DNA from 4 places in the Streptomyces sp. NPDC001770 genome. Region 1 is predicted to be linked to each of the others. Evidence: riboswitches for the same ligand, from Rfam matches in the RefSeq annotation. Region 1 holds a riboswitch; each other region holds the start of a gene.
The links. A riboswitch is a leader RNA that binds a small molecule or an ion and turns the genes downstream of it on or off. The one in region 1 is predicted to bind cobalamin.

Region 1 (5,435 bases):
GGACAACCCGGGCGGAATCGGCAGCATATGGGACCTGGCGTTCAGCCCGGACGCGGGCACGCTCTTCGTCGTCGGGGGCGCCCCGTACAACCATCTGGCCTTCCGGCTGCGCGACCTCGCCCTGGTGCACGCGTACCCCACGACCACCTACCCGACGGCGGCTTCGGTCTCGGTCACCGGCGAGATCGCCGCGGGCGTCGACAACGCCTACGGCCAGGACATCTACCTCTTCCGGCCCGGCGCCGACACACCGTCCCGGGTCATCGACCTGGACCCGGGCACCGGGTCGGAACTCCGGCCGCACGGTCTCATCTGGTCCCCGGACGGCTCCCGGCTGTTCGCACTGACCCGCGACGACCCCGCGACCCTGGTACTGCACGTGATCCCCACGTGAGCCCGCCGGCGGGCCGGGGCCCCTGCTCGTGCGACCCCGGCCCGCCGTCAGCTCCGCCCCTCCCGGATCGGGTGCGCCTCCGCTCCCCGCGAGGACCGGGCGCACGAACGTCGGGCCGGCGGAGCCGCGGGGCGACGAGCGCCGCCTGCCGGCCAACCCGCGCGGCGAGCGCACCATGCGCTCGGGGTTCATGTGCACGAGGCCGGGGGGTGGGGACCGCGGGAGGGGCAGCGGCGTCGCCGCCCGTGAGCGGCCCAGGACCGAGGTGGGCACCACCCGGTGGGCGGTGCGCTCCAGGTCCGCGGGGCCCGGACCGGCTGTGCGACTTTCGTCCGGCGCCCCCGGAACCGACCGCCCGCCGATCCGGGCACTGTCCGTACGTCCGCCCGCACCCACCCGGCGAGGCGTCGGCTCGGCGGGATGCCAACTTCTCCGCATCCGGCCGGCATTCGTCTCAGTGCGCGCTCGTGGACTCAGGCGGAAACGAGGGCTCCGGTCGTCCCGCTGCTCGCGAGTCGGACACGGGCCGCATCGAGAGCGGACTCGACGTCACGGGTGCCGGTGGAGACGCACAGCGTGTACTCCACGTCCTCCAGGCGCCGGCGCGCCTGCGCGTCCTCCGTGCCTGCGGACCGGAGCGATTCGTATCGGTCGACAAGACCCTTCAGTACCACCGGGTGAGCCATGAGCACAGCAGTTCTCCTTCCGGGGCCAGGGCCTCCATCCGCCCTCTGGCTGCTTCACCCAGTACCCGCGGATGCCGTCCTCATCCGTCCGCTCGCACACCGTTTTCGCATCACCCGCGCACCCCGGCTCCGTGCGCGGACCACCCGCCCGGCGTCCCTTTCGCTGAGGCCCGCGCGGGCGACGGTCGTCCGGGACGTGCCCGTCCGCGGGCTTCGGGCACCGCCGGGCGGGCGGCGATCCCGCTGGTTCGGAGCACCGTTCGCCCCTGCCGGCTCCCCGCCGTGCCCACCAGGGCGTTCAGGCGTTCCGTGCTGCGTCCAGGGTGGGATACAGGTGGAGGAAGGCGTCGGCTCCGACGATCCGGAGGAGCCGGTCCACCGTGGGGGACGGGTTCGCGATGCGAAGGTCGGCACGGTCGTGGGTGGTGAGAATCAGTCGCAGGAACGAGGAGTCGGCGAATGTGATGTCGCCGGCGTCCAGGATGACCGCTCCGTGTGCGTCGACGGCGGCCTCGATCTGAGCTGTCAGCGGGCCGAGGGAATCGAGGTCCAGGTCACCGCGAGGGGCGAGCACCGATGCCGGTGTGGACGCCGAGTGTCGAAGGTCGGGTTTCTCCATGAAGAAAGTATGCCCGGTGCATGTGTGACGAGAGGTCACAAGGTCCGTCCGGCCTCCCCTCCGGCCGGATGAACCACCGCGAGCGGTGGACGGCGAGGAAGTGACTACAGCGTTCCCCGCCGTACTCCCAGGCCTGGCCCGGGCTCCTCGGTCTTCCAGGTCGCCCGGATTCCGTACCGCTCGGCGGGGATCCTCGGTCGTCATGCCGGGGTGTCGATACCGTGCGCTCCGTCCATGTCCGAGCTGGTACATGAGAACCACGTCAGCGGGCCAGCACGCAGTCGCCGCACAGGGGGCCCTTGCGGTCGGGGGCGGCGCGGTAGATGAGGCAGCAGCTGCGGCGCCTGAAGGCTCCGCCGCCGGCCGTGGTCGCGGTGGAGCGCAGCGGCGGGCTTGCGAGGAGGAGCGAGGTCAGGGTGCGGGTGCGGTCGGCGAGTTCCGGGCAGGAGGCCGCGATCATGGTCGCTGCTCCGTTGAGGGCCGAGGCGGTGTTCCCCCACAGGATGTGCCGGGATACGGAGAACTCCGCCATCAGTTCGGCGAGTTCGCGCAGCGGGCCGTCCAGCAGGCGGGTGCTCAGTTCGCCGGCGAGGCGCTCCGGAGGTCCCGCCGGGCTGTCGCCGACGGCCCTGTCGGGCAGCGAGAGGGGGATCGGTCCGCCGATCACGGGCTGCCAGCGCAGCTCGGTGAGGCCGGGGGCGAGGACTCTGTCGTGCAGCACCGCGGCGGCCAGGGCCGGGGAGATCAGCCGGGCGGCCAGCCCCAGATGCGCGACGGAGGCCGCGACGCGCGGTTCCACCGAGCCGGGTGGCCTGCCGCCCGCCGCGGCCAGCCGGTCTCCGACCGCGGCGACCCGCGCTTCGAGCAGCGGGCGGGACATCGGCTGCCAGGGGCCTTCGGGTTCCGTGCCGCGCGGATGGATCCGCAGAGCGAAGAACGGGCCGAGTCCGGTGACCGACTCGCTCAGGGCGGTCGCCGTGGCCATGCCCGTCATGCGGGTCCGAAGACCTGCCCGTTGCTCGTTCACCGGAGGCCCCGGCGACCGGGAGGTTCGAAGGTGTAGAGGTCGAGGATCTCCGGGCGCGGGGCCACGCCCGGTCCTCCGGCACGTACCCAGGAGGCGATGTCCTCGGTCGCGCCGGGATCGTTGACCAGTCCCAGCCAGACGGGCCTGGCCCCGGCGGCGCGGCCCTCGGTGGAGGGCTGCACGACCACGACGTTGGCCTGGTCGCAGACGTCCAGGCAGTCCGATATTCGCACCGGGGCCTCCTCGCGCAGGCGGTCCGTCTGCGCCGCGTGATCGACTCCGGTCACCTTGCGGCTGCCGCAGCAGCAGTCCCGGCACACGACGACCCGGCAGGGCACCGCTCCGGCCGCCGCGCCCCTGCCGGGCACGGTCCTGGTCTTCTGTACGTGAGCCTCTTCGGCCGGCCTTGCGGGCACGCCGAACCACCCCTCTCCGGGGAGATCCGCCCCGGCGTTCGTTGAGGAGGCGACCGCGTGAGTCTCCTGGCTCTCGGGTCGCCGCTCGTCCCGCCCTTCCCGCCCCTCGTCGGAGGCAGGGGTACGCCGGGATTCGCTCACCGATCACAGTGGCGGGACCGCTCCGGTTTCGCACCGGATTCCTCGGACCGCCGTCGCCCTGTCACCGAGCATCATCCCATCCGGCGTGCCCGGCCGGTACGGGCGGGCACACCCGTGCCCAACCCGCCTCTATGATCATGCGCCTGACACATCGTCGCCCCCGGAGGAGTGCCACCGACCATGCGCCTGACCCGTATCGCCACCACCGTCCTCGCCACCGCGGTCGGCTTCGCCGGAGTGGTCGCCACCGCCCCCGGCGCAGCGGCCCGGGCCGGCTGCCAGTACAAGGTCGTGTGGCCGACCGCCGGGGTGTACGAGAACCCGAATCCGGACAGCGCCGTCGTGAAGACCAAGTACGCGGGTGACATCGTCGGTGCGTCGACCTGCGAGGGCGCTTCGTACAACGAGTACGGCTACGTCCTGGTCACCACCGACGCGGCGGCGGACGGCCGGGGATGGATGCGTGAAGGCGCGGTCGTCGCCGTCTGAGTCGTCCCGCCCGGCATTCCTGAGCCGTCGCGCCCGGCGAACGTCCGGGCCCGACGCGGCTCCCTGGCCGGTACGGCTCCCGGCCGGCGCGGCACTGACCGGTGCGGCTCCGGCCCGGCGCAGCCGTCCCCCGCACCCGGCCGGAAGGCGCGCCCTACCCGCCCGGCTCGCCGGCGTCCGCGGCTCCGAGGAGGAGGCCGGCGAGGGCCTGGCCGACGACGGCGGGGGCGAAGTCCTCGGTGAGCTGGTCGGTGAGGTGGGGCAGGAGCAGCCGGATGTAGCAGGCGCCCCAGATGAGGTCCACCAGGAGTCCGGGGTCGGCGTCCTCACGGATCTGTCCGCGGTCCTTGGCCTTCTCCAGCAGGGCGAACGCCTCGCGCCGGCGTGGGCCGAAGTAGTGGTGCTCGAACTGCCCGGCGAGTTCCGCGTCCGTCTGGGCGGCGCCGATGAGCTGGGCGAAGACGGGTCCGGCGGGCCGCTGGGCGGCGAGTCGGATGAACGCGGTGATGAACCGCGTCAGGTCCGCGCGGACGTCTCCGGTGTCGTCGAGCGCGACCTGGTCCCCGACGGCGTGCCGGAAGCCGTCCAGGGCCAGCGCACCGCGTGAGGGCCAGTGCCGGTAGACCGTCGCCGAGCTGACGCCGGAGGCGGCGACGACCTTCTCGACGGTGAAGCCGGCGACCCCGTGTGCCATCAGCACCTGGGCAGCGGCCTCCAGCACGTCGGCGCGCACCTCGGCCATCGGCCTTCTGCCGCGGCCCCGACGCGGCCCGGCCGGAGGAACTGTCATAGGTCTCACCCTCCACCCGGTCGAACCCGCCCTCCATCGCAAACTACTATATGAAGAGTCTGTTCATATAAGCGGCCCGGCCGCGACCCCTCGAAGGAGCACCGTGTCCTCGGCATCCCCATGGCGACGGGCGGCAGCGGCGACCTGGAATTTCTTCGCCCCCCGGTACACCCCCGGTTCGATCGCCCCGAACCTGGTGTCCGCCGCCATCTCCTCGGTGACCGTCCTGACCGCCTGCCTGGCGTTCGGACCGAAGCTGGGAATGATCTCGCTCATGGGCGCCATGACACCGTTCTGGGAGACCGGCCGCCCCCTGTGGGCACGGGTCCGCAACAGCCTCCTGGTGGCCGCCGCGCTGACCGGCGCCATGTCGGCGGGGGTGCTCGTCGCTCCGTACCGCTGGGCGATCGTCCCGGCGAGCGTCGTGATCATCGTGGTGGTCGCCGTCCTCTACTACGCCTTCATGCTGACCCGTGGCCCGAGCCCGGTGATGATGTTCTACGCCGCCGTCCTGGGTACGTACTTCGGCGCCGACCCGGCGGTGGGCCGGCAGATGGTCGGCGTCACCGCCTTCGCGGCCCTGCTCGCCTCGGTCCTGTTGCTGGTCCCCCTGCTCTTCGCCCCGCGCGGTCCCGAGGAGCGCGCGGTCGCCGCCGCCCGCCGGGCCGTGGCCGAGTACCGCCTGACCGAGGCGGGCAGCCAGGCCGCGCGCCTGAGCCGGAACACCGCCTACCAGGCGGTCAACGGGGCGCGGCTGACTCTGCACTCCGCCTGGCCGGCCACGCGCGGGCAGCGTCATCAGGCGCTCGCCTCCGACCTGATGGAGACCAACCGGGCCCTCGCCGAGACCGTTCTGGACCGCCTCGGCGCCGA
Region 2 (5,435 bases), on a different contig from region 1:
GGACGGCGATCTCCAGGACACCACCTTCGGCGGGGCGGCTCCGGCGGACGACAGCAGTGGCGGCGAACAGTCCCGCTGGGTGCCCTACTTCCACGTGGTGGACGTCGACGCCACCGTCGAGGCGACCCGGTCGCACGGCGGGACCGTGCTGATGCCGGCCGCCGACATGTCCGACGTCGGCCGGATGGCCTGGCTCGCGGACCCCTTCGGCGCGGTGTTCGCGCTGCTGAAGCCCGACCCCCGGATGTAGAACCCCGGCGGGCCGCCCGGCTCAGTCGTCCCCGCCCTCCAGCTCGCCCTCCGTCTCCAGGAAGACCTGGCGCAGCGCTTCGAGGACGGCCGGGTCGGGCTTCGCCCACATCCCGCGCGACTCGGCCTCCAGGAGGCGTTCGGCGATCCCGTGCAGCGCCCAGGGGTTGGCCTGCTGGAGGAACTCCCGGTTCTCCGGGTCGAGTACGTACGTCTGGGTGAGCTTGTCGTACATCCAGTCGGCGACGACCCCGGTCGTGGCGTCGTAGCCGAACAAGTAGTCCACGGTGGCGGCGAGTTCGAAGGCACCCTTGTAGCCGTGGCGGCGCATCGCCTCGATCCAGCGGGGGTTGACCACGCGGGCGCGGAAGACGCGCGAGGTCTCCTCGACCAGGGTGCGGGTGCGGACCGTCTCGGGGCGGGTGGAGTCGCCGATGTACGCCTCGGGCGCGGTGCCCTTCAGCGCCCGCACGGCCGCCACCATGCCGCCGTGGTACTGGAAGTAGTCGTCCGAGTCCGCGATGTCGTGCTCGCGGGTGTCGGTGTTCTTCGCGGCGACCTCGATGCGCCGGTACGCGGTCTCCATCTCCTCGCGCGCCGGGCGCCCGTCGAGCTCGCGGCCGTAGGCGTAGCCGCCCCACACGGTGTAGACCTCGGCGAGGTCGGCATCGGTGCGCCAGTCGCGGGAGTCGATGAGCTGGAGGAGCCCGGCGCCGTACGTGCCCGGGCGCGAGCCGAAGATCCGGGTGGTGGCCCGGCGTTCGTCGCCGTGCTCGGCGAGGTCGGCCTGGGCGTGGGCGCGTACGTAGTTCTGCTCGGCCGGTTCGTCGAGCGAGGCGGCGAGCCGTACGGCGTCGTCCAGCAGGCCCACCGTGTGCGGGAAGGCGTCCCGGAAGAAGCCGGAGATGCGGAGCGTCACATCGATGCGGGGGCGGCCCAACTCCTCGTACGCGATGGGCTCCAGTCCGGTGACGCGGCGCGAGGCGTCGTCCCATACGGGGCGGATGCCGAGCAGCGCGAACGCCTCGGCGATGTCGTCGCCCGCCGTGCGCATCGCGCTGGTGCCCCAGAGCGAGAGGCCGACGGAGGAGGGCCAGTCGCCGTTGTCGGTGCGGTAGCGGGTCAGCAGCGAGTCGGCGAGGGCCTGCCCGGTCTCCCAGGCGAGCTTGGAGGGGACGGCCTTCGGGTCGACGGAGTAGAAGTTCCGGCCGGTCGGCAGTACGTTGACGAGCCCGCGCAGCGGCGAGCCGGAGGGCCCGGCAGGGACGAAGCCACCGTTCAACGCGTGAACGGTGTGGGTGAGTTCGTCGGTGGTGGCGGCGAGGCGCGGCACCACCTCGGTGGCGGCGAAGGCGAGGATGTCGGCGACGGCGGGCGCCAGGCCGGCGGCGACGGCCGCGACGGCGGACGGGTCCCATCCGGCGTCCTCCATCGCCTGGACCAGGGCGCGGGCCTGCTCCTCGATCTCGTCGGCGGCGGTGCGGGTGGCGGCGGACTCGTCCAGGCCGAGCGCCTCGCGCAGCCCGGGGAGCGACGCGGTGCCGCCCCAGATCTGGCGGGCGCGAAGCACCGCGAGGACCAGGTTGACCCGGTCGTTCCCGGCCGGGGGACTGCCCAGCACGTGCAGGCCGTCGCGGATCTGGACGTCCTTGATCTCGCAGAGCCAGCCGTCGAGATGCATGATGAACTCGTCGAAGCCCTCGTCCTCGGGCCGGTCTTCGAGCCCGAGGTCGTGGTCGAGCTTCGCGGCCTGGATGAGCGTCCAGATCTGGGCGCGGATCGCGGGCAGCTTCGCCGGGTCCATCGCGGCGATCTGGGCGTGCTCGTCGAGGAGTTGTTCCAGGCGCGCGATGTCGCCGTAGCTGTCGGCGCGGGCCATCGGCGGCACCAGGTGGTCGACGAGCGTGGCGTGCACCCGGCGCTTGGCCTGGGTGCCCTCGCCCGGGTCGTTGACGAGGAACGGGTAGACCAGCGGCAGGTCGCCGAGGGCCGCGTCCGGTCCGCAGGCGGCGGACAGCCCGGCGTTCTTGCCGGGCAGCCACTCCAGGTTGCCGTGCTTGCCGAGGTGGATCATCGCGTCGGCGCCGAAGCCGCCGTCCTCGGCGGTGGCGGCGATCCAGCGGTAGGCGGCCAGGTAGTGGTGCGAGGGCGGCAGGTCGGGGTCGTGGTAGATCGCGATCGGGTTCTCACCGAAGCCGCGCGGCGGCTGGATGAGGATCAGCAGATTGCCGCGCCGCAGCGCCGCGAGGACGATGTCGCCCTCCGGGTTCGCCGAACGGTCCACGAACATCTCGCCGGGCGCCGGACCCCAGTGCTCCTCGACCGCCGTGCGCAGCTCGGCGGGGAGGGTGGCGAACCAGCGGCGGTAGTCGGCCGCCGGGATACGGACCGGGTTGGCGGCCAGCTGCTCCTCGGTCAGCCACTCCTGGTCGTGGCCGCCCGCCTCGATCAGCGCGTGGATCAGCTCGTCGCCGTCGCCGGAGACCAGGCCCGGGATCCCGTCCGCGGGCCCGAAGTCGTACCCCTCGGCGCGCAGCCGGCGCAGCAGGGCGACGGCGCTCGCGGGGGTGTCCAGGCCGACCGCGTTGCCGATGCGGGAGTGCTTGGTCGGGTACGCGGAGAGCACCAGGGCGATCCGCTTCTCCGCGTTCGGGATGTGCCGCAGGCGGGCGTGGCGGACGGCGATCCCGGCGACCCGGGCGGCGCGCTCGGGGTCGGGGACGTACGCGGGCAGGCCGTCCGCGTCGATCTCCTTGAAGGAGAACGGCACCGTGATCAGGCGCCCGTCGAACTCCGGCACCGCGATCTGGGTGGCCGCGTCCAGCGGGGAGACGCCCTCGTCGTTCTCCTCCCACGCGGCGCGCGACCCGGTCAGGCAGAGCGCCTGGAGGATCGGTACGTCCAGCCCGGTCAGGGCGCCCGCGTCCCAGGACTCGTCGTCGCCGCCCGCCGACGCCTCGGCGGGACGGGTGCCGCCCGCCGCGAGGACGGTGGTCACGATCGCGTCGGCCGCGCGCAGGGCGTCGATCAGCCCGGGTTCGGGGGTACGGAGCGAGGCCACGTACAGCGGGAGCGCGCGGGCCCCGGCGTCCTCCACGGCAGTGCAGAGCGCGTCCACGAACGCGGTGTTGCCACTCATGTGGTGGGCGCGGTAGTAGAGCACCGCCACCGTGGGCGCGGTCCCGGGAAGCTCGCGGGCGGTCCGCTCCAGCGGGCCCCAGGCGGGGGCCGGGGCGGGCGGCTCGAAGCCGTGGCCGGTGAGCAGCACGGTGTCGGAGAGGAACCGGGCCAGCTGGCCGAGGTTCTCCGGGCCGCCGTGCGCGAGGTAGGCGTGGGCCTCGGCCGCGATGCCGATCGGGACGGTGGACGCGGCCATCAGCTGGGCGTCGGGAGCCTGCTCGCCGGTGAGGACGACGACCGGGAGGCCGGCGGCCCTGACCTGGTCGAGCCCCTCCTCCCAGGCACGCACCCCGCCGAGGAGGCGGACCACCACGAGCCCGGCGCCGTCGAGCAGTGCCGGGAGCCGGTCGAGCGGGAGCCGGGAGGGGTTGGCGTAGCGGTAGCGGACCGGGCCCTCGCAGGCGCGGGCGCTCAGCAGGTCGGTGTCGGAGGTCGACAGGAGCAGGATCATGCCGAGTCAGCCCTTCCTCGGGGTGTCCACGCCCCGGGCGGTGTCGGACGGCGGGAGTTCCTGACTCGTACGGCCGCGTCAGCGGGACGTACTCACAGTGGCGGGACCGCGCCGGAATCTCACCGGGCTTCCTCCCATGGCGCCGTCTGGCGTCGGCGGACCGAATGGTCCACCGTGAGCATCCTAGGGTGTGCGTCTCCGCCACGGCAGAGGGCCTCCGGGGGGCGGCACAGGTCACATGTGCGCTCCGGTGACCTTCCTGGGGACGTGGGTATGCTCGCCGCCATGTCCGCAACCGCCGATTCGCCCGGTTCCCCGGCCGCCGGTACCGCCCGGACCGGCGGCGACGCCTGTCCGGGAACGCTGCGGCTGCACCGGGCGGACGACGGTGCGCTGGCGCGCGTACGGATACCCGGCGGGGTGCTGACCGCCGCTCAGGCACGCACCCTGCTGGCCGCGGCCGAGCGGCTCGGCGACGGCGAACTGCACCTCACCTCGCGCGGCAACCTCCAACTCCGTGGGCTGGGAGCCGAGTGCGGCGGCGAACTCGCCGAACTGCTGAGCCGTGCGGGGCTGTTGCCGTCCGAGCGGCACGAGCGCGTCAGGAACGTCGTCGCCTCCCCGCTCTCCGGTCTCGACACCTCCAAACGCCCCGAAATACGCCCCTGGCTCACCGGGTTGGACACCTTGCTCTGCGGGAGCGAGCGGGCGGCCGCGCTCTCCGGCCGCTTCCTCTTCGCCCTCGACGACGGCCGGGGTGACGTGGACGCGCTGGGCGCCGACCTCACCCTGATCGCGGTCGGCGGCGGCCGGGCGCTGCTCCGGACCGGCCCCGGCGGCCCCCTCCTCCCCGTCCCCTTCGACGAGGCCCCGCGCGCCGCGCTGCTCGCCGCCGAGGCCTTCCTCGACCTGGCGGCCGACCCCGGCGTCTGGCGGATCTCCGCCCTCCCCGACGCCGCCCGCGCCGCCCTCCCCGCCGAGGCCGCCCGCCGCGCGGGGCTCGTACCACTGACCGTCGACGGACCGCCCGGCCCTGCCACCCCCGCGGTCCCCGAGCCCGGGGCCGTGACCGGACCCGGGGGCGCGGTCGCGCTGCACGCCGGGGTACCGATGGGGCGGCTGACCGGCGCGCGGTGGCGGACGCTCGTGGAGGCCGCGGAACGCCTCGGTTCCGGCGAGCTGCGCTGCACCCCGTGGCGCGGGGTCGTCGTGCCGGACCTGGCCGCCGAAGCCGCCCGGGAGGCCCTGGCCGTACTCGCCGAAGCCGGCCTGGTGACCGGGCCGGAATCTCCGTGGGCCGGGGTCGGCGCGTGCGTCGGGCGCCCCGGCTGCGCGAAGTCGCTGGCCGACGTGCGGGCCGAGGCGGAGGCCGCGCTCGGACCGCGCGCCCCACGCGCGCGGCTGCCCGTGTACTGGTCCGGGTGCGAACGCCGCTGCGGCCACCCCCACGGGGAGTGGATCGACGTCGTCGCCACCCCGGCGGGACACCGGATCGCGCGGGTGCGGGGGGAGTCGCGGGACGCCCCGGTGGCCGTCCCGGACGATCCGGCCGCGC
Region 3 (5,435 bases), on a different contig from region 1:
TCCTGCACGCCCTGGAGCTCCATGAACGAGAACGGGTTCTCGGAGCCGTACAGCGCCGGGAAGCCCAGCCGGGTGAGCCGCTGGTCGGCGACGCACTCCAGGTACTGCCGCATCGACTCGGTGTTCATGCCCGGCAGGCCCTCGCCGCACAGGTCACGCCCGAACTGGAGCTCCGCCTCCACGGCCTCCTTCAGCATGTCCGTGACCTGCTGCTGGAGTTCGTCGTCGAAGAGGTCCGGCTCCTCCTTGCGGACGGTGTCCACGACCTCGAAGGCGAAGTTCATGTGCATCGTCTCGTCGCGGAACACCCAGTTGGTGCCCGTGGCGAGGCCGTGCAGCAGGCCTCGCGAGCGGAACCAGTAGACGTACGCGAACGCGCCGTAGAAGAACAGCCCCTCGATGCACGCCGCGAAGCAGATCAGGTTCAGCAGGAACCGGCGCCGGTCGGCCTTGGTCTCCAGCCGCTCGATCTTCTCCACCGAGTCCATCCAGCGGAAGCAGAACTGTGCCTTCTCGCGGATGGACGGGATCTCCTCCACCGCGTCGAACGCGGCGGCACGGTCGTCCGGGTCGGGCAGGTAGGTGTCGAGCAGCGTCAGATAGAACTGGACGTGCACGGCCTCCTCGAACAGCTGGCGCGACAAGTACAGCCGGGCCTCGGGGGAGTTGATGTGCTTGTACAGCGTCAGCACGAGGTTGTTGGAGACGATCGAGTCGCCCGTGGCGAAGAACGCCACCAGCCGGCCGATCATGTGCTGCTCGCCCGGCGTCAGCTTGGCGAGGTCGGCCACGTCGGAGTGGAGGTCGACCTCCTCCACGGTCCAGGTGTTCTTGATCGCGTCCCGGTAGCGCTCGTAGAAGTCCGGGTAGCGCATGGGGCGCAGGGTCAGCTCGAAGCCCGGGTCGAGCAGGTTCTTCTCGTTGCTGGGGTCGGTGGTGCTCATTACTGGCAGGCCTCGCAGGACTCGGGGTTTTCGAGGGAGCAGGCGAGGGCCTCCGCGTCGGAGTACGCCTGCTGCACGGGGACGGTGGCGGGGACGGGGGCGGCGGCCTTCGCGGTACCGGAGGCGGCGCGGGCGATCCGGGTCGCCGGGCGCGAACGCAGGTAGTACGTCGTCTTCAGCCCCTGCTTCCAGGCGTACGCGTACATCGAGGAGAGCTTCCCGATGGTCGGCGTCTCCAGGAACAGGTTGAGCGACTGGCTCTGGTCGAGGTACGGCGTACGGGCCGCCGCCATGTCGATCAGGCCGCGCTGCGGGATCTCCCACGCCGTGCGGTACAGCGCGCGCACGTCCGCCGGGATCCAGCCGAAGCCCTGCACCGAGCCGCTCGCGTCGCGCAGCGCCTCACGGGTCCGCGCGTCCCACACGCCGAGCAGCTTCAGCTCGTCCACGAGATACGCGTTGACCTGGAGGAACTCACCGCTGAGCGTCTCGCGCTTGAAGAGGTTGGAGACCTGCGGCTCGATGCACTCGTACACCCCGGCGATCGAGGCGATGGTGGCGGTCGGCGCGATGGCGAGCAGCAGCGAGTTGCGCATCCCGGTCTTCGCGATCCGGGCGCGCAGCGCCTCCCACCGCTCCGGCCAGGCCGGCGCCGTGTCGTAGTGGTCCGGGTGCAGCACCCCGCGCGCGGCCCGGGTCTCGCTCCACGCGGGCAGCGGCCCGGACTTCTCGGCGAGGTCGCAGGAGGCCTCGTACGCGGCGAGCATGATCCGCTCCGAGATGCGGGTGGAGAGCTCGCGGGCCTCGGCGGAGTCGAACGGCAGCCGCAGCTGGAAGAAGACGTCCTGGAGACCCATCGCGCCCAGACCCACCGGCCGCCAGCGGGCGTTGGACCGGCCGGACTGCCCGGTCGGGTAGAAGTTGATGTCGACGACCCGGTCCAGGAAGGTCACGGCCGTGCGCACGGTGGCGTCCAGCCGCTCCCAGTCGATCGTCCCGTCCGCCACGAAGGCACCCAGGTTGACCGAGCCGAGGTTGCAGACGGCGGTCTCGCCGTCGTCGGTGACCTCCAGGATCTCCGTGCAGAGGTTCGAGGAGTGCACGACCCTGCCCGGCTCGGCGGTCTGGTTCGCGGTGCGGTTGGAGGCGTCCTTGAACGTCATCCAGCCCTGGCCGGTCTGCGCCAGGGTGCGCATCATCCGGCCGTACAGCTCGCGCGCGGGGATCGTCCGGCGGGCCAGGCCCTTCGCCTCGGCGGCCCGGTAGGCGGCGTCGAAGGCGTCGCCCCACAGGTCGACCAGCTCGGGCACGTCCGCGGGCGAGAAGAGCGACCAGCTGGAGTCGGCGTCGACCCGGCGCATGAACTCGTCGGGAATCCAGTGCGCCAGGTTCAGGTTGTGCGTACGCCGCTGGTCCTCACCGGTGTTGTCCCGCAGCTCCAGGAACTCCTCGATGTCCGCGTGCCAGGTCTCCAGGTAGACCGCGGCGGCGCCCTTGCGCCGGCCGCCCTGGTTGACGGCCGCGACGGAGGCGTCCAGCGTCTTCATGAACGGCACGATGCCGTTGGAGAGCCCGTTGGTGCCCCGGATCAGCGAACCGCGCGAGCGGATGCGCGAGAACGACAGACCGATGCCGCCCGCGTGCTTCGAGAGCCGCGCCACCTCGTGGTAACGGCCGTAGATCGAGTCCAGCTCGTCCAGCGGGGAGTCCAGCAGATAGCAGGAGGACATCTGCGGGTGGCGGGTGCCCGAGTTGAAGAGCGTGGGGGAGGAGGGCAGGTAGTCCAGCCGGCTCATCAGCCCGTAGAGCGCCGCGACCTCGTCCACCGCGCGCGCCGAGTCGTCCTCGGCGAGCCCGGCCGCGACCCGCAGCATGAAGTGCTGCGGGATCTCCACCACCTGACGGGTGAGCGGGTGGCGCAGCAGGTAGCGGCTGTAGAGGGTGCGCAGGCCGAAGTAGCCGAACCGGTCGTCGGCGCCGTCCGTGAGGGCTTCCTCGACCAGCGCGTCCAGCCGCTCGGCGTGCAGCGTCACGAACGCTGCCGTACGGTCCGCGATCAGGCCCTCGCGGTGGCCGACGGCGACCGACGCGGAGAACGACACCGCGCCCTCACCGGCCGCCTCGGCGGCGATGGTGCGGGTGAGGAGCCGGGCGGCGAGCCGCGAGTAGGCGGGGTCCTCCGCGATCAGGCCGGCGGCCGACTCGGTGGCCAGGGTCAGCAGCTCCGCCTCGTCGGCGTGCGCGCTGCGGCCGCGCAGCGCGGCGGCGGCGACCCTCCCCGGGTCGGTGTCCGGCAGGTCCGCGGTGAGGGCGGTCAGGGTGCGCAGCAGCGCGGTCCCGGGGCCGTCGACGGGCTCGGTCGCTGCGCTGGCTGCGGGCACGGACGCCGGATCGGCGGGCGCGATGGTCACGGTGGTGCTCTCCCTCGCTCGGCTCTGGACCGGCGGGGGGAGGAGGTGAGGGCCGCGGGGCGCGCCACCTGGAGACGGGCAGCACCGCACACGGCGTCCACCGGCCCATCCGCGAGGCCCGGACGTACGGGCGTCCGGTTCGGGTGAGCCGGACGCGCTGTCGGCAGGTAGCCGGACTCGAAGGTGCGCGAAACGCGCGGTTCACACCGTTGCGGGACAGTTCCGGATTCGCACCGGATTCCCCTGCGACGACAGCGAGACGAGCATACATGTGGTGGCCGGGCCGCGAGAACGCCCCACATGTTGTGGCGGTGCGGGGCGGTGTTCCGGTACGCGGGAGGGCGCGGCGGGCCTTCGGGGGCGTGGCCGCGGCCCGTCCGGGGTGGGGCGGAGAGGGTTCCGGACGGGGGTGCGGCCAGGGCCGGGGTCTCTCAGCCGCCGCTGCCCAGGTCCAGCCGGTAGGTGAGCAGTGTCAGGCCCGGCACCGGCCGCCAGTCGCGTTCCGGGGTGCGCGTGAAGCCGAGCCGGTGGTAGATCCGGTGTGCCCCGGACATGGCGGGCTGGGTCGACAGGGCGAGTCCGGTGACCCCGGCGGTGGCCCGGGCCCGCGCGGCGCACGCCCGTACGAGCGCTTCCCCGGCTCCCCGGCCGCGCCCCGCCCTGCCCACCGCGAGCATCCGGAACTCCGCCTCGTCCGCCGCCGCGACGTCGCACATGGGGCTGCCGGGCGGGGCGTAGGTCACCCCGCCGAGCACGGTGCCGGTGTCGTCCGCGGCCACCAGCACCTCGGCCACGGCGGCCCGGCCGGGCACGTCCCGCAGCCTGGCGAGATACGGGTCGTCCTCGCCCCCGCTCAACAGGCCGTCGCCGAGGTACGCCTGGGCCGTTATCTCGCCGAGGAGCGCGTACTCCTCCGGCTCGGCCCTTCTGATCGTCAGGTCCATGACCGCCATTCTGCGCGCCGCGCGGACGGGCGGACAGGCCGGTCCGTGAGAAGGATCAACCGCTCACGCCCACCTCGTTGTTCGGGGCCCCGTCGCCCTCCGGCGGGAGGTCGCCACGCTCGATCGGCTGCGAGCCGGGGGCCTGGCCGAGGGGCGGGAGGATCCTGTCGAGTTCGGCGTCGTCCGCCGGGTGGGCGGCTTCGGCCGCCTCGCGCAGGGTGGCGCGGTCCACGCCGGGGAGTCCGGCGCTGACCGTCACGGAGACGCCGCCCTCGGTGCGGGCGTAGGCGTGGCCGAGGGCGGTCGCGCTGTACCAGCTCTCGCCCTCGCGCTCGCAGACGGTGTAGCCGGCCGAGCCGTCGGCCACCGGCTTCTTGCCGCAGTCGGCGGGGGAGTGGTCGGCGCGCTCCACACCGAGTTGGATCACGTGCCCCTTCCTGTCCGTGTAGGAGCTGCCGAAGCCGTCGTCGCCGAGCACGCCCACCGACTGCGTCGCCAGGGTGTATCCGGCCACCTCGGTGACGTACACGCGGTCCGCGCGGGTCTGGAGGGCCGTCGCCCGCGCCTCCAGTTCGGCGTGGTCCGGTACGTCCGCGGCGGGGGACGCGCCGCCCGCGCCGGCGTGCTCGGTGCCGCAGCCGGCGAGGGTGAGGACCAGCAGAGCGGGCCAGAGGCCGCGCAGCCGGGTGCGAGATGTCATGAGCACATCCTTACGTACGGGGGGCGGTCCGGTCGCGGGGCGGGTACGCCGCCGGGCCGCCGCCCCTCCCACTGGGGGAGGACGCGACGGCCCGGCGGACGGTTCGGCAGGCGGGTCCGGGTCAGTGGCCGCCCGGCGCCCCCACGACGGCCGGCGGCAGCTCCGCCTGCACGCCCTTGTCGCCGACGTCCGCGGTGTAGTCCTCCGGCGAGGTCTCGTCGATGCCCGCCGGGGCCTTGAGCGCGTTGAGGACGAAGGTCACCACGACCACGACCACGACGTTCAGCACGAACGCGGTGAGACCGATGTAGCCGATCTCGCCGATGCCCGGGATCTCCTTCGACGAGCCGCCGAAGTGCTTCTGGGTCGGGGAGGCCACGCCGTACGCGGCGAGGGTGCCGTACAGCATGCCGACCGCCCAGCCCGCGATGAGCGC
Region 4 (5,435 bases), on a different contig from region 1:
AGCACCACCCACATCATCGACAGCGCGGCCACCCCCTGGATGACGAACTGTCCGAACTCCGTCAGGGCGTCCGCCCACAGACCGCCGACCGTGCAGTACAGAAGGGTGACGACACCGGTCAGCAGAATGCCCTGGGTCATCGACATCCCGGTGAAGACCTCCAGGAGGATAGCCACCGACGCCCACTTGGCGGCCACGTCGAAAACCTTCAGCAACGTGCCGCTCCAGGCCAGGGCCTGCTGGGTGGGGACGTTGTAGCGGCGGGCGAGGTACTCCAGCGGGGAGGCCACCTTGTAGCGCCGCCGCAGCCGGTTCCACCGGGGGGCGAAGAGCCAGGCTCCCACGCCGGTGCCCACGGCCAGCGGCAGGAACGCCCAGACGTACACGGTGATGCCGTAGTCGTAGGCGACCGCCGCGTAGGCGACGAACACGGCCGCGCTGTAGCCGGACATGTGGTGCGAGATACCGGTCAGCCACCAGGGCATTCTGCCGCCACCGGTGAAGTAGTCGGAGACGTCGCTGACGCGCCGGTGCGACCACACGCCGATGAGCAGCATCACCAGGAAGTAGCCGCCGACGGCGACCCAGTCGAGCCAATGCATGGGCATACCTTCTTGTTGCTGGGACGGCCCCGTCACCAGGACGGCCCCGTCACCAGGACGGCCCCGTCACAAGGACGGGCTTGTCACGGGAGGAGAGTGGGGGAACCGGAGGCTGTCGTCCCCGGGCGTGCGGGCACCGCGGTGATGCCCGCACGCGCCCCGGATCACCAGCGCGGTGACTTGTTCTCGTACGACGGGTCCAGCCTGCGCATGTAGCCGGTGTCGTCCCGGTTGCGCAGGCCGCAGCGCAGGTACTGCTCGTGCAGCCTGGCCAGCGCGTCCCGGTCCAGCTCCACCCCCAGGCCCGGGGTGCGGGGCACGGCGACGGAACCGGCGCGGAAACCGAGGGCTCCGGGGACGATGACGTCCTCCGCCGGGTCCTTCCACGGCCAGTGGGTGTCGCAGGCGTAGGAGAGGTTCTCCGTGGCGGAAGCCAGGTGGGTCATCGCGGCCAGGCTGATGCCGAGATGGGAATTGGAGTGCATGGACAGGCCCATGCCGAAGGTGTCGCAGATCCCGGCCAGCAGCTTCGAGCGTTCCAGACCGCCCCAGTAGTGGTGGTCGGAGAGCACCACCTGCACCGCGTCCTGGCGCACCGAGGAGTGCAGTTCGTCGAAGGCGACCACGCACATGTTGGTGGCCAGCGGCATCGAGGCCTCGCGGGCGACCCGGGCCATGCCCTCCTGCCCCGGAGTGGGGTCCTCCAGATACTCCAGAACGCCTTCCAGGTCGCGCGCCACCTTCAGCGAAGTCTCCACGGTCCAGGCCGCGTTGGGGTCCAGGCGCAGCGGGGTGGTGGGGAACGCCTCGCGCAGCGCCAGGACCGCCTCGACCTCTTGATCCGGCGGCATGACCCCGCCCTTGAGCTTGATGGCGGTGAAGCCGTACTCGTCGACCATGCGCCGGGCCTGCGCCACGATCCCCCCGGGATCCAGGGCGGCGCCCCAGCCGTCGGGCTCGTGACCCGGGTGCGTCTCCCACTTGTAGAACAGATAGGCGCTGAAAGGAACGTGGTCGCGAACCGCGCCGCCGAGCAGATCGCTCACCGGGCGGCCGACGGCCCGGCCCCGGATGTCCAGGCAGGCCACCTCGAAGGGGGAGAAGACCCGGTCCACCGTGCTGCTGGTGGTGATCATGCCCGTAAGGCCGTGGCCGTCGCTTCCGGAGTCGCTGCCGATCACCTCGGCGATCCGCCGGCGCATCGGACCGGTGGCGTGGACGTCCATGCCAGTGATCGCGTCGGCGGCCGCACGCAGCCGGCGCAGATGACCCTCGTCGGCGTAGGTCTCGCCCAGCCCGGACACGCCCTGGTCGGTGTGGACCTCCACGACGGCGCGGAGCGCGTACGGCTCGTGGACGCCGACCGCGTTGAGGAGGGCCGGGTCCTTGAACGCCACGGGGGTGATCCCGATGCGGGTGATCCGCAGGCTGTCGCTCATCACAGCACATCCACGGCAACGGCACCGGCGCCGCTGACGGCCCCGGTCGTCACCAGAGCGCGGCCCTGCGCGACGATCCGTTCCAGTTCCGCGAGGTGCCCGGGCGTGGGATCGGTCAGCGGCGGGCGTACCCCGCCGACGTCGAGGCCTCCTTGCCGGACCGCAGCCTTGACCAGGGCGACCGAGTAACCGGGGACTTTCTCGCGCAGAGCGATCAGAGGATGGAAGAAGCCGCCCAGGAGCTGCTGGACGGTGGCGTCGTCCCCGGAGGTGACGGCCCGGTGGAAGGCGAGGGCGATCTCCGGCGCGAAGCAGAACACCGCGGACGAGTACAGCTCGACCCCGATGCCGCGACAGGCGAGCACGGTGCTCTCCGCGGTGGGCATCCCGTTGAAGAACTGGAACTCCGCGCCGCCGCACTCGCCGTCCGCGCGGACGGCGGTCACGATCCGGGACAGCAGGGAGAGATCACCGGTACCGTCCTTGAGGCCCACGACCTGGGGCATCCGGGCCACTTCGAGAGCCGAGGGAACGTCGAACCGAGCGGTGCCCCGCTGGTAGACGATCACCGGCAGCGAGCCGGCCGCGACCACCTGGCGCACATAGGCGACCAGTCCGGCAGGCTCTCCCGTCACCAGGTACGGAGGCATCAGCAGCAGCCCGTCGGCCCCGGCCTCCTCCGCGGCCCACGCGTACTGCCGGGCCAGAGGCAGCGAACCGCCCGCCCCCGCGAAGACCGGCACCCGACCGTCCGTCGCTTCCACCGCCGTCCGCACCGCCGAGGCGAACTCCTCCACACCGAGCGCGTGGAACTCCCCTGTGCCGCAGGCGACGAACACCCCGCCCGCCCCGGCGCGGACTCCGCTCCGTACGTGTTCCGCCAGCTTCGCGGTATCCACCGAATCGTCCGGAGCGAACGGAGTCACGGGAAAGAACAGAACACCCTCGAGCATGGAGCACCCTTCCGAGTTCATATGTATGAACGTTGGTCAATATGGCGAATCGCTGCACGGAAAGTAGGCGCCACCGCGCGCCGGGGTCAAGGGCCATGCATGGGTCGGTTTCAGGCAGGTGGGCCCGAAACGATCTACGTGTGACAGTGGGGAGCGTGGCCTTCGGCCAGAGGTCCGGGACTGTCGAGCCGTCGACTGTGAGAGGGGGGAATGTCTGTGTGAACGCAGCTTGAACTGGGGTGATGGCGCAGGTTGCTCATTGGGCGTCGCCCGCGAGGGGCGGGGTGAGGTCCTGCGGGTTCGCCGCGAGGGCTGCTGTTCGAGTGTGGATCCTGTAAGTGATTTTTGGCCATGATGCGGGTGAGGGTGAGGGATACCGGACGTTGAGCACGTGTGCGAAAGTCTTGCGATCGTTCCGCCGGCTGCACAACTGTGCGTGACCATGCACGATTGGGCGGGGCCGGGCGCGGGTCGAATGGATGCGGCTGGGGCCCGGATCGACCGCGACCGGGCCGCACACCCCTTGTTGGCCAGAGGCGGCTGGAGTCACCGGTCCACCGGTCCGCTGGTTCGCCGGTCCGCCGGTCCGGCCGGGCGGCGGGGCCGGAGTCGCGGCGCCCGGCGAGAGGGGCCTGCGACGGGGAGGGCGAGCCGAGTCGGCCGGCAGGGTCGCAGGTGAGGCGAATGTCACCCGCAGGATCGATGTGGAAGTTCATTCATCCTCAACATCTGCTCACAGCAAGCGTGTTGAGGAGAGGGCGAAGCAATGCCCCATGGCGGCGCCCGAACACAGGCGCTATGGTCTGACCAGCATGACGACGGCGCAACGGAAGTCCGGTGAGAATCCGGCACGGTCGCGCCACTGTGAACCCGTACCTGCGGGAAGTCAGACCCAGCACCGTCGTCTCAGGCACCACGATCGGGACGCGTGTTCCCTCAGGAGGTTCTGCCATGGCACACATTGCCGCACCCGCGACCGGCGTACCCGCCGTCACCCCCATATCGCTGAAGGCGATCGCCCCGTGGGCGGTCTTCTTCGGCATTCTCATGCTCGTCCTGCTGTACTTCGTCGGCGCCGAGCAGGGCGCCACCTCGCTCATCTCCGGCGAGGCCGTTCACGAGTGGGTCCACGACGGCCGTCACCTTCTCGGCTTCCCCTGCCACTAGACCTCAGGGGAACCGAACTCTCATGAATTCCATATCCGTTCGAGCGCTCCTGGTCCGCGGCATGCTCGCGGGCCTGCTCGCGGGCGTCGCGGCACTCCTCGTCGCCTACTTCCTCGGCGAGTCCCGGGTGGACGCGTCCATCGCCCTGGAAGAGGCCCACAACCACGACCATCACGGAGGCGAGGAGCTGGTCAGCCGGACGATGCAGGCCACCGGAGGTCTCGCCACCGGCGTCCTCGTCTTCGGTGTCGCCGTCGGCGGCATCGCGGCACTCGTCTTCTGCTACGCCCTCGGCCGCATCGGGAACTTCGGCCCACGGGCCACCGCGGCCCTGGTCGCCGGGGCGGCGCTGCTGACCGTGTACCTCGTACCGTTCCTCAAGTACCCGGCCAACCCGCCGGCCGTCGGCAACCCGGACACCATCGGCCAACGTACGGGGCTCTTCTTCCTCATGGTGGCGCTCAGCGTCCTGCTCGCCGTCGCCGCCGTCATCGCCGGGAGGCGGCTCGCACCGCGCCTCGGCAACTGGAACGCGACCGTCGCCGTGTCCGCCGGATACGTCCTGCTGATCGGACTCGCGTACGTGTTCCTGCCGTCGTTCGACGAGGTGGGCGCGGACTTCCCGGCGACCCTGCTCTGGGAGTTCCGGCTCTCCACCCTCGCGGTCCAGGCAACCCTGTGGGTGAGCTTCGGGCTGATCTTCGGTGCCCTCACCGAGCGCCTGCTGCTTCCCTCACCGGGACGGGGCGCGGCCTCCCGGGACAGCGCTCCCCGGCCCGCCGGGGTGGTGGGCTGACACCACCTCGCGACTGAATCACCGCGCACGTGTGCGGCCGGAGATCTCTCCGGCCGCACATGTCGCCGTAGTACGTCCGTCGCCGAACCGGCGCGATGTCAGCGGGCCCGACGCGGTTGCCGCCGCGTCGCCGCCGATGCGAAGCGGGCCCGTCAGCCGGTGGGGAAGTCGCCGTTCAGGGCGGCGGCCATCCGCAGGTGCGGCCCGGCTTCCTCGTGCCGGCCCTGGCGCTCCAGCGTGCGTCCCAGCAGCAGGCGCGCGTAGTCCTCGACCGGATCCCGCTCCAGGACGACCCGCAGCTCCGCCTCGGCCTTCCCGAGCCGCGCCGAGTGGTAGTAGGCGCGGGCGAGCAGCAGGCGCGGGGCAACCTGCTCGGGGACCTCGTCCACGAGCCCGCCGAGAATGCGCGCCGCGGTGAGGTACTCCTTCGCGTCGAAGAAGAACTGCGCGCGGTTCCAGCGGTCGGCGGCCGTGCCGA

Region 2: it holds a riboswitch for cobalamin, as region 1 does, so the genes downstream of both, cobN (cobaltochelatase subunit CobN) here and ACWCSV_RS20370 ((2Fe-2S) ferredoxin domain-containing protein) in region 1, are expected to answer to the same signal.
Region 3: it holds a riboswitch for cobalamin, as region 1 does, so the genes downstream of both, ACWCSV_RS17705 (ribonucleoside-diphosphate reductase subunit alpha) here and ACWCSV_RS20370 ((2Fe-2S) ferredoxin domain-containing protein) in region 1, are expected to answer to the same signal.
Region 4: it holds a riboswitch for cobalamin, as region 1 does, so the genes downstream of both, ACWCSV_RS17525 (CbtB domain-containing protein) here and ACWCSV_RS20370 ((2Fe-2S) ferredoxin domain-containing protein) in region 1, are expected to answer to the same signal.

What each region holds. Positions count from the first base shown of each region.
Region 1 is NZ_JBSFFN010000022.1:24,491-29,925, forward strand. It holds gene ACWCSV_RS20350 (hypothetical protein) at 1-394, shown strand, start outside; gene ACWCSV_RS20355 (DUF5133 domain-containing protein) at 868-1,086, opposite strand; gene ACWCSV_RS20360 (STAS domain-containing protein) at 1,379-1,699, opposite strand; gene ACWCSV_RS20365 ((2Fe-2S)-binding protein) at 1,962-2,684, opposite strand; gene ACWCSV_RS20370 ((2Fe-2S) ferredoxin domain-containing protein) at 2,723-3,094, opposite strand; cobalamin riboswitch at 3,202-3,327, opposite strand; gene ACWCSV_RS20375 (glycosyltransferase) at 3,464-3,772, shown strand; gene ACWCSV_RS20380 (TetR/AcrR family transcriptional regulator) at 3,927-4,514, opposite strand; gene ACWCSV_RS20385 (FUSC family protein) at 4,666-5,435, shown strand, end outside.
Region 2 is NZ_JBSFFN010000008.1:16,333-21,767, forward strand. It holds gene ACWCSV_RS09595 (VOC family protein) at 1-250, shown strand, start outside; gene cobN (cobaltochelatase subunit CobN) at 272-3,880, opposite strand; cobalamin riboswitch at 3,913-4,060, opposite strand; gene cobG (precorrin-3B synthase) at 4,154-5,435, shown strand, end outside.
Region 3 is NZ_JBSFFN010000018.1:13,239-18,673, reverse strand. It holds gene ACWCSV_RS17710 (ribonucleotide-diphosphate reductase subunit beta) at 1-944, opposite strand, end outside; gene ACWCSV_RS17705 (ribonucleoside-diphosphate reductase subunit alpha) at 944-3,355, opposite strand; cobalamin riboswitch at 3,501-3,658, opposite strand; gene ACWCSV_RS17700 (GNAT family N-acetyltransferase) at 3,787-4,299, opposite strand; gene ACWCSV_RS17695 (hypothetical protein) at 4,355-4,999, opposite strand; gene mctP (monocarboxylate uptake permease MctP) at 5,121-5,435, opposite strand, start outside.
Region 4 is NZ_JBSFFN010000017.1:128,685-134,119, reverse strand. It holds gene ACWCSV_RS17540 (sodium:solute symporter family protein) at 1-602, opposite strand, end outside; gene ACWCSV_RS17535 (glucarate dehydratase family protein) at 767-2,041, opposite strand; gene ACWCSV_RS17530 (5-dehydro-4-deoxyglucarate dehydratase) at 2,041-2,994, opposite strand; adenosylcobalamin (AdoCbl) riboswitch at 3,796-3,942, shown strand; gene ACWCSV_RS17525 (CbtB domain-containing protein) at 3,946-4,161, shown strand; gene ACWCSV_RS17520 (CbtA family protein) at 4,184-4,957, shown strand; gene ACWCSV_RS17515 (tetratricopeptide repeat protein) at 5,110-5,435, opposite strand, start outside.